2 regions of the Micromonospora sp. CA-269861 genome follow, and region 2 is predicted to be linked to the other one. Evidence: riboswitches for the same ligand, from Rfam matches in the RefSeq annotation. Region 2 holds a riboswitch; the other holds the start of a gene.
The links. A riboswitch is a leader RNA that binds a small molecule or an ion and turns the genes downstream of it on or off. The one in region 2 is predicted to bind thiamine pyrophosphate.
Positions count from the first base shown of each region.

Region 1: linked by a shared signal. The riboswitch ahead of thiE (thiamine phosphate synthase) and the one ahead of ACQP0U_RS25700 (ECF transporter S component) in region 2 are both predicted to bind thiamine pyrophosphate.

Region 1 is NZ_CP192014.1:6,316,319-6,321,561, reverse strand. It holds gene ACQP0U_RS28960 (ThuA domain-containing protein) at 1-3,527, opposite strand, end outside; TPP riboswitch at 3,840-3,949, shown strand; gene thiE (thiamine phosphate synthase) at 3,944-4,570, shown strand; gene thiO (glycine oxidase ThiO) at 4,564-5,243, shown strand, end outside.
Region 2 is NZ_CP192014.1:5,626,994-5,632,236, reverse strand. It holds partial or broken gene ACQP0U_RS25705 (ABC transporter ATP-binding protein) at 1-1,387, opposite strand, end outside; gene ACQP0U_RS25700 (ECF transporter S component) at 1,499-2,086, opposite strand; TPP riboswitch at 2,162-2,266, opposite strand; gene ACQP0U_RS25695 (alpha/beta fold hydrolase) at 2,373-3,203, shown strand; gene ACQP0U_RS25690 (aminoglycoside N(3)-acetyltransferase) at 3,210-4,010, shown strand; gene ACQP0U_RS25685 (sugar isomerase domain-containing protein) at 4,007-4,756, shown strand; gene ACQP0U_RS25680 (DUF6328 family protein) at 4,900-5,243, shown strand, end outside.

The sequences.
Region 1 (5,243 bases), 690 kb from region 2:
ATGACGCTGGTCCAGCGCGCCTTGTCGAGGCTGTTGCCGTTGAAGTCGTCCGAACGCGCCCCGAAGCAGGACGTGTCCGGGGCGTCGACCCGCACCGGCACGGTGGCGTACGACTTGGCGCCCTTGCTGTCGGTCACCGTGAGGGTGGCCGTGAAGGTGCCCGGGCTGGTGTAGGTGTGGCTTGCGTCCAGGGTGGATGCCGTGCCTCCGTCACCGAAGTCCCAGGCGTACGTCAGCGGGGTGTCGCCCTCGGCGTCGGTGGCCGTGCCGTCGAAGGCAACGGTGACCGGTGCGGTGCCGGTGGCCGGGGTGGCAGTGGCGCTGACCACCGGCGGGCCGTTCTCGGTGACACCGCGGCCGACGAAGTCCATCCAGTTGACGTTGAACAGCGAACCCGTTCCGCCGTTCGGGTCGCGGGCCAGGAAGTACAGCGAGCCGCTCGCGGCACCGGTGACCGGTGCGCTCACGTCGGTGTACGTCTGCCACGCGCCGGTCGCCGGCACGGTGGCCGTGGCGACCACCGGTCCGTCAACCGCACCCGCGCGGACCTCGATCCGACCGCCGGCGGCGGCGGAGGCGGCCCGGAACCGGATCTCGGTGATGTTGGTCAGGTCCGCCGGGGCCACCGACCACCAGTCGCCGTCCTCGATGAACCCGATGTTCTGGCCGCCACCGGCGGTGTCGGCGCCGGTCTCCCGCTGCACGCCGGCGTCTCCGCCGCCGGTGCTCACCGGGGCACGCCCGGTGGCGGTGAAGTACTCGGCCTGCTTCTGCTTCGGCTGGAGGACCTCGATCTGCCGGCCGGTCAGGGCACCGGCACCGCCGGCACCACCCTTGTCGGTGTAGGTGGCCTCGAAGACCGCGAAGACGTTCGCCTCGGCGCCGTGCCCGGAGGCGAGCGACGTCTGGACGGTGCCGGTGCAGCCGGTGTGCTGCTCCAGCGGGTGGGCGTGCTCGTCGTGACCGAGCAGCACCTGCAGCCCGACCCGGTCACAGTCGATCTGCCCGTCCTCGGGGTCGGTCACCTTGATCGAGTAACGGACCTGGTCGCCCCAGTTGAAGAAGCCGCCGTCCGGTGGGAACTCGATGGAGACCGTCGGCGCGGTGTTGCCCACGGTGACCGGAACGTTGGCCACCGCGGTCCGACCCTTGGGGTTGGTGACGGTGAGCTGGGCGGTGTAGTTGCCCGCCGTGGCGTACGTGTGGGTCGGGTTGGCCTCGGTGGAGGACTGCCCGTCGCCGAACGTCCAGGCGTAGGTGAGCGTGCCACCGTCCGGGTCCCGTGAGCCGGCGCTGGAGAACGTGACGGTCAACGGCGCCGGACCCGAGGTCGGGTTGGCGGACGCCGCCGCGATCGGTGCGCGGTCACCGGCGGTGTAGTCGATCCGGTAGACGCCGGAGTTGTCGTTGTTGCCGCCGAAGCCGCTGCCCCACTCGATCAGGTACAGCGCGCCGTCCGGGCCGAACTCGAAGTCCATCGGCCGGATCATGCTCAGCCCGGTGAGCAGCTGGTTGATGTCCACCAACGACTTGCCGTCGGGGGTCACCTGCATGGTGTACATCTTGTTCTGGTTCCACTCACCGAGCAGCGCCTTGCCGTCGTAGTACGCCGGCCACTTGCGGTTCGAGTTGAGGTCGGCGTCGTACCGGTAGACCGGGCCGCCCATCGGGGCGCCACCGCCACCGATCTCCGGGTAACGCGCGTCACCGGCGTACCCGTAGTCGACGGTCGCCGGAACCACCGGCGGGAGGTTGGTCAGGCCGGTGTTGTTCGGCGAGTTGTTCACCGGCGCGGCGCAGTCGAACTTCGCGCCGCTCGGGCCGGACGGGAACGTGTAGTCGTTGTACGCCTCGTTCGTGCCCGTGCAGTACGGCCAGCCGTAGTTGCCCGGGGTGACGATGTTCCACTCGACCAGACCGCGGGGGCCCCGGTTCGGGTTGTCCGCGTTGGCGTCCGGTCCGTAGTCCGCTACGTACAGCGTGTTGGTCTTCGGGTCGGTGCCGATCCGGAACGGGTTGCGGAAGCCCATCGCGTAGATCTCGGGACGGGTCTTTTCGGTGCCCGCCGCGAAGAGGTTGCCCGACGGCACGGTGTACGTTCCGTCGTCCTCCGGGTGGATCCGGATCACCTTGCCGCGCAGGTCGTTCGTGTTGGCGGAGGTGCGCTGCGCGTCGTAGTCCTGGCGGCCCGACCGCTCGTCGATCGGCGAGTACGAGTTCGACTCGAACGGGTTGGTGTTGTCACCGGTGGCCAGGTAGAGGTTGCCGTCGCCGTCGAAGGCCATGCTGCCGCCGGCGTGGCAGCAGGTGTTGCGCTGGGTGTCGACCCGCAGCACCTGCTTCTCGCTGGCCGGGTTAATGGTGTCGCCGGTCACCGTGAAGCGGGACAGCAGGTTGCGGGTGACCCCGTCGTTCGGGGCGTAGTACAGGTACACCCAGTTATTGGTGGCGAAGTCCGGGTCGAGCCGGATGCCGATGAGGCCGTCCTCGTTGCCGGTGAAGACGTCCAGGTCGACGGCGGTGACGGTGTTGCCGGTGTCCGGCTTCACGATCTGCACGCGACCGTCGCGCTCGATGTAGAAGACCCGCCCGTCGGGGGCGATGTCCAACTCCATCGGGTTGCTGGTGTTGCTGTCCAGCGTGACCTTCTCGAAGTTCGAGGTCTTCGAGGCGCCGCAGTCGGCGTTCTCGACACCTGCCGCGGTGCGGATGCCGCCGAGCAGGTGGGAGAGGAAGCCGGGCTCGGCGTACGACTCCCGGGTGTGCCCGCCTCCGGTGTACCAGGACCGACCACCGTCGAAGTCCTGACACCAGGCGATCGGGTGGTCCGCACCCATCGCGCCGGCGCCGGCGGTGTAGCTCTTCTCGTCCAGGCTGGCCAGCACGTGGACGTCCGGCCGGGGGTTGGTCTGGTAGTTGTACCACTCGTCGAACCGGGACCAGCGGTCCGGCAGTCCGGCAGTGGACGGGTGGGCGTGATCCTCCACCTTGACTGTGGCCTGCTGGTTCTGCGGGTGGTTGGCGAAGTACGCGCCGACCAGGTCGCCGTACCAGGCCCAGCTGTACTCGGTGTCCGACGCCGCGTGGATGCCGACGTAGCCGCCGCCCGCCTTCACGTAGCGCTCGAACGCCGCCTGCTGGTCGGCGTTGAGCACGTCACCGGTGGTGGAGAGCCAGATCACCGCCTTGTACTTCGCCAGGTTGGCGTCGTTGAATGCGGCGCCGTCCTCGGAGTTGTCCACGGTGAATCCGTTGTCGACGCCGAGTTGTTGGATGGCGGCGATGCCGGTGGGGATGGAGTCGTGCCGGAAGCCGGCGGTCTTGGAGAAGATGAGGACGGAGAAGGGATCGGCTGCGGCCTTTGGCGCCTTCGGCGCCACCTGGCTGACCGGGGATGCGGCTTTCGCATCCCGTGGGGGGACCTGGGCGGCCGCCTGGGCGGGCGCGCCGAACAGGGTGGTCGAGGCCATGGCCAGGGAGATCAGGGTTGCGGTGATGGGTACGCGGGCACGACGAGAACGGGACACGCCGCCTCCTGTGTCGTAGTGACAGAGCTCGCGGGAGTCGGCACGCCGAAGGCCGTCCCTGATGGAGCCGGTGGTCACACCGTGCCAGGGTGTCCCCACCGACATTTTGTCGAATCGCTGAACAAATTAATTCGGCTGGCTCGATGTCGGGCAAGATGCGGACGGGTAACGGTTCTGCAACGGGGGGCGACATTCCGAACAGGACCGCATGAAGTGCCCCATGGATCTTGATCGTTCTGACGCGGCCCGGTCCACCGGCCGCCGCCGCCCCCTCGCCTTGGCAGCCCGGCGGATCTGTCGTACGGTGACACGCAAGTAACCCACGGGAGCCCGGTGTACCGGGCTGAGAGGGGGGCTGACAGCCCCCGACCGTCGAACCTGATCCGGGTAATGCCGGCGCAGGGAGGAGCGTTGCCGTGCCGTCCCTGGGGCGATTGCATCTCATCACCGACACCCGACCCGGTCGCGACCCACTCGCCGTGGTTCGCGCCGCCCTCACCGTGGCCCACGCCGACCTGGTGGTGCAGGTCCGGGTCGAGGATTCCGCCACCGACCGCGAGGCGTACGACCTGACCCGGCGGGTGCTGGCGCTCTGCACGCCGTACGGGGCAACCTGCCTGGTCAACGACAGGTTGCACGTGGCGCTGGCGGTGGGAGCCGCCGGTGGGCACGTCGGTGCCGACGACCTGCCGGTCGCCGCCGCCCGCCGGGTGCTCGGCCCCACCGGCGTGCTGGGGGCCACCGCCCGCGCGCCGGGCACGGCGGGCGAGGCCGTCGCGGCGGGAGCCAGTTACCTCGGCGTCGGGCCGTGCCACACCACCAGCACCAAGACCGGCCTGCCGGACCCCATCGGGCCCGCCGGGGTACGCGCCGTCGTCGACGCCGTCGACGTCCCGGTCATCGCCATCGGCGGAGTGACAGCCGCGCGGGTGCCGGAGCTGAGGGCCGCCGGGGCGTACGGGGTGGCGGTTGTCGGTGCCGTCTCCACAGCCGCCGACCCGGCACGGGCGACCGCCGAGCTGATCGAGGCCCTGACGTGCTGACCGGCCGGTACCCGTCAGCGCCGTCGAGCGACCGGGTCCGGCCGGACGTGGCAGTGGTGGGGGCGGGGCCGATCGGGTTGGCGATCGCCTGGCGATGCGCCGGGCGAGGGTTGCGGGTGGCGGTGCACGATCCGGCACCCGGCTCGGGGGCGTCGGCGGTGGCCGCCGGCATGCTCTCCCCGGTCGCCGAGGCGTACTTCGGTGAGCGGGAGCTGACCGGGTTGCTGCTGGCATCCGCCTCCCGCTGGCCGGCGTTCGCCGCCGAGCTGACCGAGGCCGCCGGAGTCGGGATCGGCTACCGGACCGAGGGCACCCTGATGGTCGGGCTCACCGGCGACGACCTGGCCGAGGCGCGGCGGCTGTGGGCGTACCAGCAGGGTTTGGGCCTGCCCGTGACGCCGCTGCGCCCCAGCGAGCTGCGCGACCGCGAACCGGCGCTCGCCCCACGGGTGCGCGGCGGCGCGCTCGCGCCCACCGACCACCAGGTCGACCCCCGGCTGCTGGTGCCGGCGCTGCGCGCGGCTGCGCAGCGGGCCGGCGCGGTGCTCGTGCCACAGCCGGTCCGACATTTGTCCGATGTGGATGCCGGGGTCACGGTGGTCGCCGCCGGCTGCGGGGCCGCCGCGCTCACCGGCCTGCCCGTGCGGCCGGTGAAGGGCCAGATCCTCCGGCT
Region 2 (5,243 bases):
TCGGCGAGCGCGGCGACGAAGTCCGCGTCGTGGGTGACAGTGACCACGCCGTGCCCGGCGTCGCGCAGGTCGGCGAAGAGGTCGACAAGTTCCCGCCAGGTCCGCCGGTCCTGGCCGAAGGTGGGTTCGTCGCAGATCAGCAGGCGTGGCGCGGTGGCCAGGGCGGTCGCCACGCTCAGCCGCCGCGCCTCGCCACCCGAGAGGGTGTACGGGTTGGCGGCGGCGAGCCGGGCCAGCCGTAGCCGTTCCAGCAGCCCGGCCACGGTCTCCTTGACGACCGCCTCGGGTTGACCGGTGCGGCGCGGGCCGAGCGCCAGCTCGTCGAAGACCGTGCTGGTGACGAACTGGTGCTCCGGGTCCTGGAAGACCGACCCGATCCGTCGGGCCAGCGCGGGGGCCCGCCACCGGTGCGGGGGAGTGCGGTGGTCCGTGCCGGCCAGTTCGGCGGACGCGGTGACCCTCCCGCTGCCCGGCCGGAGCAGACCGCCGAGCAGCAACGCCAGGGTGGACTTGCCGGCACCGTTGGGTCCGCGTACGGCGAGTGCCTCGCCGGCGCGTACCGCGAGATCGGTGCAGCCCAGCCGGGGCGGCAGGCCGAGCCGGTCGGCGGTGAGCAACAGCTCCCCGGGGCCGGCGGTGGCCGGCCGGGGCGCGATGGGGTGACCCGGCACCCAGACCCCTCGGCGGCCAGGGCGGCGCCGTGGGCGGCGAAGACCGCCTCGGGCGTGCCGTCCGCGCGGACGCCGCCACCCGGTTCCAGGACGACCACCCGGTCGACGAGCGGCAGCGCCTCGGCGACCCGGTGCTCCACCAGGATCAGCGTGGTGTCGGCGTCCAGCGCGCCGGCCACCGCGTGTCGGACCAGGTCGGCTCCGGCCGGGTCGAGGTTGGCGGTCGGCTCGTCGAGCAGCAGCAGGGCGGGGCGCAGGGCCAGCGCGCCGGCCAGGGCGAGGCGTTGCTGCTCGCCGCCGGAGAGCGCGGCGGTGTGGCGGTCCCGGGAGTACGGGAAACCGACCCGGTGCAGCGCCTCGTCCACCCGGGGCCAGATCTCGTCGGCCGGCACTCCCCGGTTCTCCAGCCCGAACGCGACGTCGTCGCCGCAGCGCGCCATCACCAGTTGGGTTTCCGGGTCCTGGAAGACGATGCCGACCCGCTCCCGACCCTTGCGCGGGTCGAGCCCGTCGATCTCGACGGTGCCCTCCTGCTCGCCGGAGTCCTCGGGAAGCAGCCCGGCCAGCGCGCTGAGCAGTGTGCTCTTGCCAGCCCCCGACGGCCCGAGGAGCAGAACCCGCTCCCCGGCCTCGACCCGCAGGTCAACGCCGCGCACAGCCCAGGCGCGCCGTCCAGCGTGCCGCCACCCGAACCCCCGCAGCAGTACTCCGGCCACCAAACCCACCCCCTCCCGGCCCGCGCGCCCCCACCCACAGTTGTTGATCAAGAGGTTTGCGTCAGAAATTCGGCTTCCGTTGACGCAAACCTCTTGATCAACGGGACAGGGTCAGATCAGGGCGCGGTCTCGGCCTACCGGGAAGCGGTCCAGGACGCCGGTGTTGGCCAGGGCCTTCGTCAGCAGCCAGCCGCCCGCGCCGGCGATCACGGTGGCGCTGACGATGGTGAGCAGCGCGTACGGGATGCGGTAGTCGGTCAGCTCGTAGTCGACGTTCCAGACGAAGAAGTCGAACAGCGCGGCGCTGAGACCGGTCAGCGCACCGGCGAACACCGCGGTCGGCAGCCGGAACGACCGGTACCGGAAGGCGGCGAAGGCCAGCTCGGCGCCGATGCCCTGCACGATGCCCTGCGGAATCACCGTGCCGGCCCACTGGCTGCCCAGCAGCGCGGACAGGACGGCGGCCACGGTCTCGCAGTAGAGCGCGGCACCGGGCTTGCGGATCACCAGCCCACCGATCACCGCCGGCATCAGCCAGACGCCGTAGAGCAGCGTCTGCGCCGGCGGGAAGAAGGCGAACGCGCCCTCGGTGGCGCTCCAGACCAGGCCCCAGGCCCAGAAGATGACGCCGAAGGCGACCGCGATCACCGAGGCGACCACGATGTCGATGGTGCGCCAACGGTTGGTGGTGTTGTCCATGGTTTGCTCCCAGTTCAAGTGAAGAGAACCAGGAGAAGACGCACGCCGCGTCCGGTGGCACCGGACTGCGGCGCGGCTGGAGGTCGACCGAACTCCCTGCGCTGGCATTACCCAGATCAGGTTCGAGGGTCTGCGGGCGTGCCCGCACTCTCAGCGCTGTGCGCTCCCCTGTCGGATATGAAGTTGTCTCGCTGACGCTAGCACCGACCTGGGCGCGGGCCCAGCAGGGCATCCGCCTGACCTGCGGGAGCGACCGGCCCACCGCCGTCTGGGTACGCTTCCGATCATGCGGGTTGACGCGCGAGGCTTCACGTTCGAGGTGACCGTCGAGGGTCCACCGGACGGCGTACCCGTCCTGCTGCTGCACGGTTTTCCTCAGCACAGCGGCGAGTGGGACGACGTGGTGCCGGCGCTGCACGCGGGCGGGCTGCGCACGTACGCGCTGGACCAGCGCGGTTACTCGCCCGGCGCCCGGCCCACGGCGGTGGCCGACTACCGCATCCCCGAGCTGGTCACCGACGTGGTGGCGGTGCTCGACGCGCTCGGGCTGGACGCCGTCCACCTGGTCGGCCACGACTGGGGCGCGATCGTGGCCTGGGCGGTCGCCGCCCGGCACCCCGAGCGGGTCCACACGCTGACCGCGGTGTCCGTACCGCATCCGGCGGCCATGGCGCACGCCCTGACCACCGACGGCCAACAGAAGGCCCGCTCGTCGTACATCGCCCTGTTCCGCAAGCCGGACAAGGCGGAGAAGGTGCTGCTGGCGTGGCACGCCACAGCGCTGCGCAAGCTGCTCGGCGGGGTGGGCGACACGTCCCGGGTCAACCGGTACGCAGACCCGATGCGCGAGCCGGGGGCGCTCACCGCCGCGCTGAACTGGTACCGCGCGATGTCCCGCGCCGACCTGGCCGGCGTCGGCCCGGTCGCGGTGCCCACCACGTACGTCTGGAGTGACAAGGACGTCGCCATCGGCCGGACCGCCGCCGAAGCGTGCGCGGCGAACGTCACAGGGGACTACCGCTTCATGCAGTTGTCCGGGGTGAGTCACTGGATCCCGGACGCGGCGCCGGCCCCGCTCGCCGAGGCGATCCTGGCCCGAGCCGGCGGAACGGCCTGAGCGGCGGTGGACGCCAACGGGCCAGGGTCGCGGCGCTCGATCGCGGCGCAGCTGCGCGTGCTGGGCGTACGCCCCGGCGCGACGCTGCTGGTGCACGCCGCCCTGCGTCCGCTGGGCTTCGTCAGCGGCGGCCCGCACGCGGTGGTGCTCGCCCTGCGCGACGCGCTCGGCCCGGACGGCACGATCGTCGTGCCGACCCACACGCCCGACAACAGCGACCCCCAGCAGTGGCGCAACCCGCCGGTGCCGGCGGACTGGTGGCCGCTGATCCGCTCGGAGATGCCGGGCTTCGACCCGGCGGTCACCCCGAGCCGGTTCATGGGTGCGCTCGCCGAAACCGTCCGCGGCTGGCCCGGCGCGCTGCGCAGCTCCCACCCGCAGGTGTCGTTCGCCGCACTCGGGCCGGCCGCCGAGCAGGTGACCGCCGGGCACACAGTGGCGGACATGCTCGGCGAGGGCTCCCCGCTGGCCCGCCTCTACGACCTGGACGCCGACGTCCTGCTGCTCGGCGTGGACCACTCGGTGAGCACCTCGCTGCACCTGGCCGAATACCGCCGCCCCGGCTCGCCCCGGGAGCGGCTCGGCGCCGCCGTGCGTACCGCCGACGGTGGTCGGGAATGGGTGTGGTGGCAGGACGTACGGCTCGACGCGGACGACTTCGCCGTGTTGGGCGGGGACCTGGAGGCCACCGGGGCGGTACGCACCGGACCGGTCGGCGCCGGGACCGGCAGGTTGATGCGCCAGCGGGCGGCTGTCGACTTCGCGGTTCGTTGGCTGGCCCGCAATCGAACGACGGAGGACGTATGACGGTGAGTGCCGAGGACTACCTGGCAGTGGTGACCGAGACGATCGGCCGGGTGGCCGCCAGTCAGCGGGAGGCGGTGGGGCGGGCCGCCGACCTGATCGCCGAGGCCGTCCGAGCCGACGGCGTGGTGCACGCGTTCGGCACCGGGCACTCGGAGGCCCTCGCGATGGAGATCGCCGGACGGGCGGGCGGTCTGGTGCCGACCAACCGGATCGCGCTCCGCGACCTGGTGCTGCTCGGCGGTGAACCTGCCGAACGGCTCGGCCCGCTGCTGGAACGTGACCCGGCCGTCGCGCACCGCCTCTACGAGTTGGCCCCGGTGCGCCCCACCGACGTCTTCGTGCTCGCCTCGAACTCCGGGGTCAACGGCGCGATGGTGGAGTTCGCCACGCTGGTGAAGGAGCGCGGGCACGGGCTGGTGGCGATCACCTCGGCGCAGCACTCCGGCCGGATGACCTCCCGGCACCCGTCCGGGCGCAAGCTGAGCGACCTCGCCGACGTGGTGCTCGACAACGGCGCACCGTACGGCGATGCGACGCTGCCCCTGCCCGGCGGCGGCGCGGTCGGCGCGGTCTCCTCGATCACCGCGGCGCTGCTGGCCCAGCAGGTGACAGTGGAGGTGGTGGCGCGCTTGCTGGCGGCGGGGGAGCGGGCCCCGGTCTACCTGTCGGCGAACATCCCCGACGGCGACGCGCACAACAACGAGTTGGAAGCCCGGTACGCGGGCCGCATCCGCCGCGGGTCCTGACGCTCGCCGCCGCGGCGGCCGATCTGCGTCCGCGAGATGAACGGCAGATGTCGTGAACCTGTTTCGCGCTCGGCCGGGTGGGGCATTGGCGTTGCTGCCGGCGGCCGGGACCGCCGGCAGTAGCGTCTCACCGGAGGTAGCGCGTGTCCAAGGAGACCGAGAAGCAGCGCTGGCAGCGCAACTTCGCCGACCTGTTGCAGGAGTTGCGGGTCGCCCAGACCGGCGTGCAGATCCTCTTCGCCTTCCTGCTCACCCTGCCGTTCAGTAACGGGTTCACCCAGACCAGCGAGTTCCAACGCGACGTCTACATCGTGGCGTTGCTCGCGGCGGCCGCGGCCACCGCGATGATCATCTCGCCGGTGGCGTTCCACCGGGCGCTGTTCCGGCAGGGGCGCAAGCCGGAGCTGGTCCGCTTCGCCCACCGGATGGCCACCGGTGGTCTCGCCTTCATGCTGATCGCGATGGTCAGCGCGGTGCTGCTGATCAC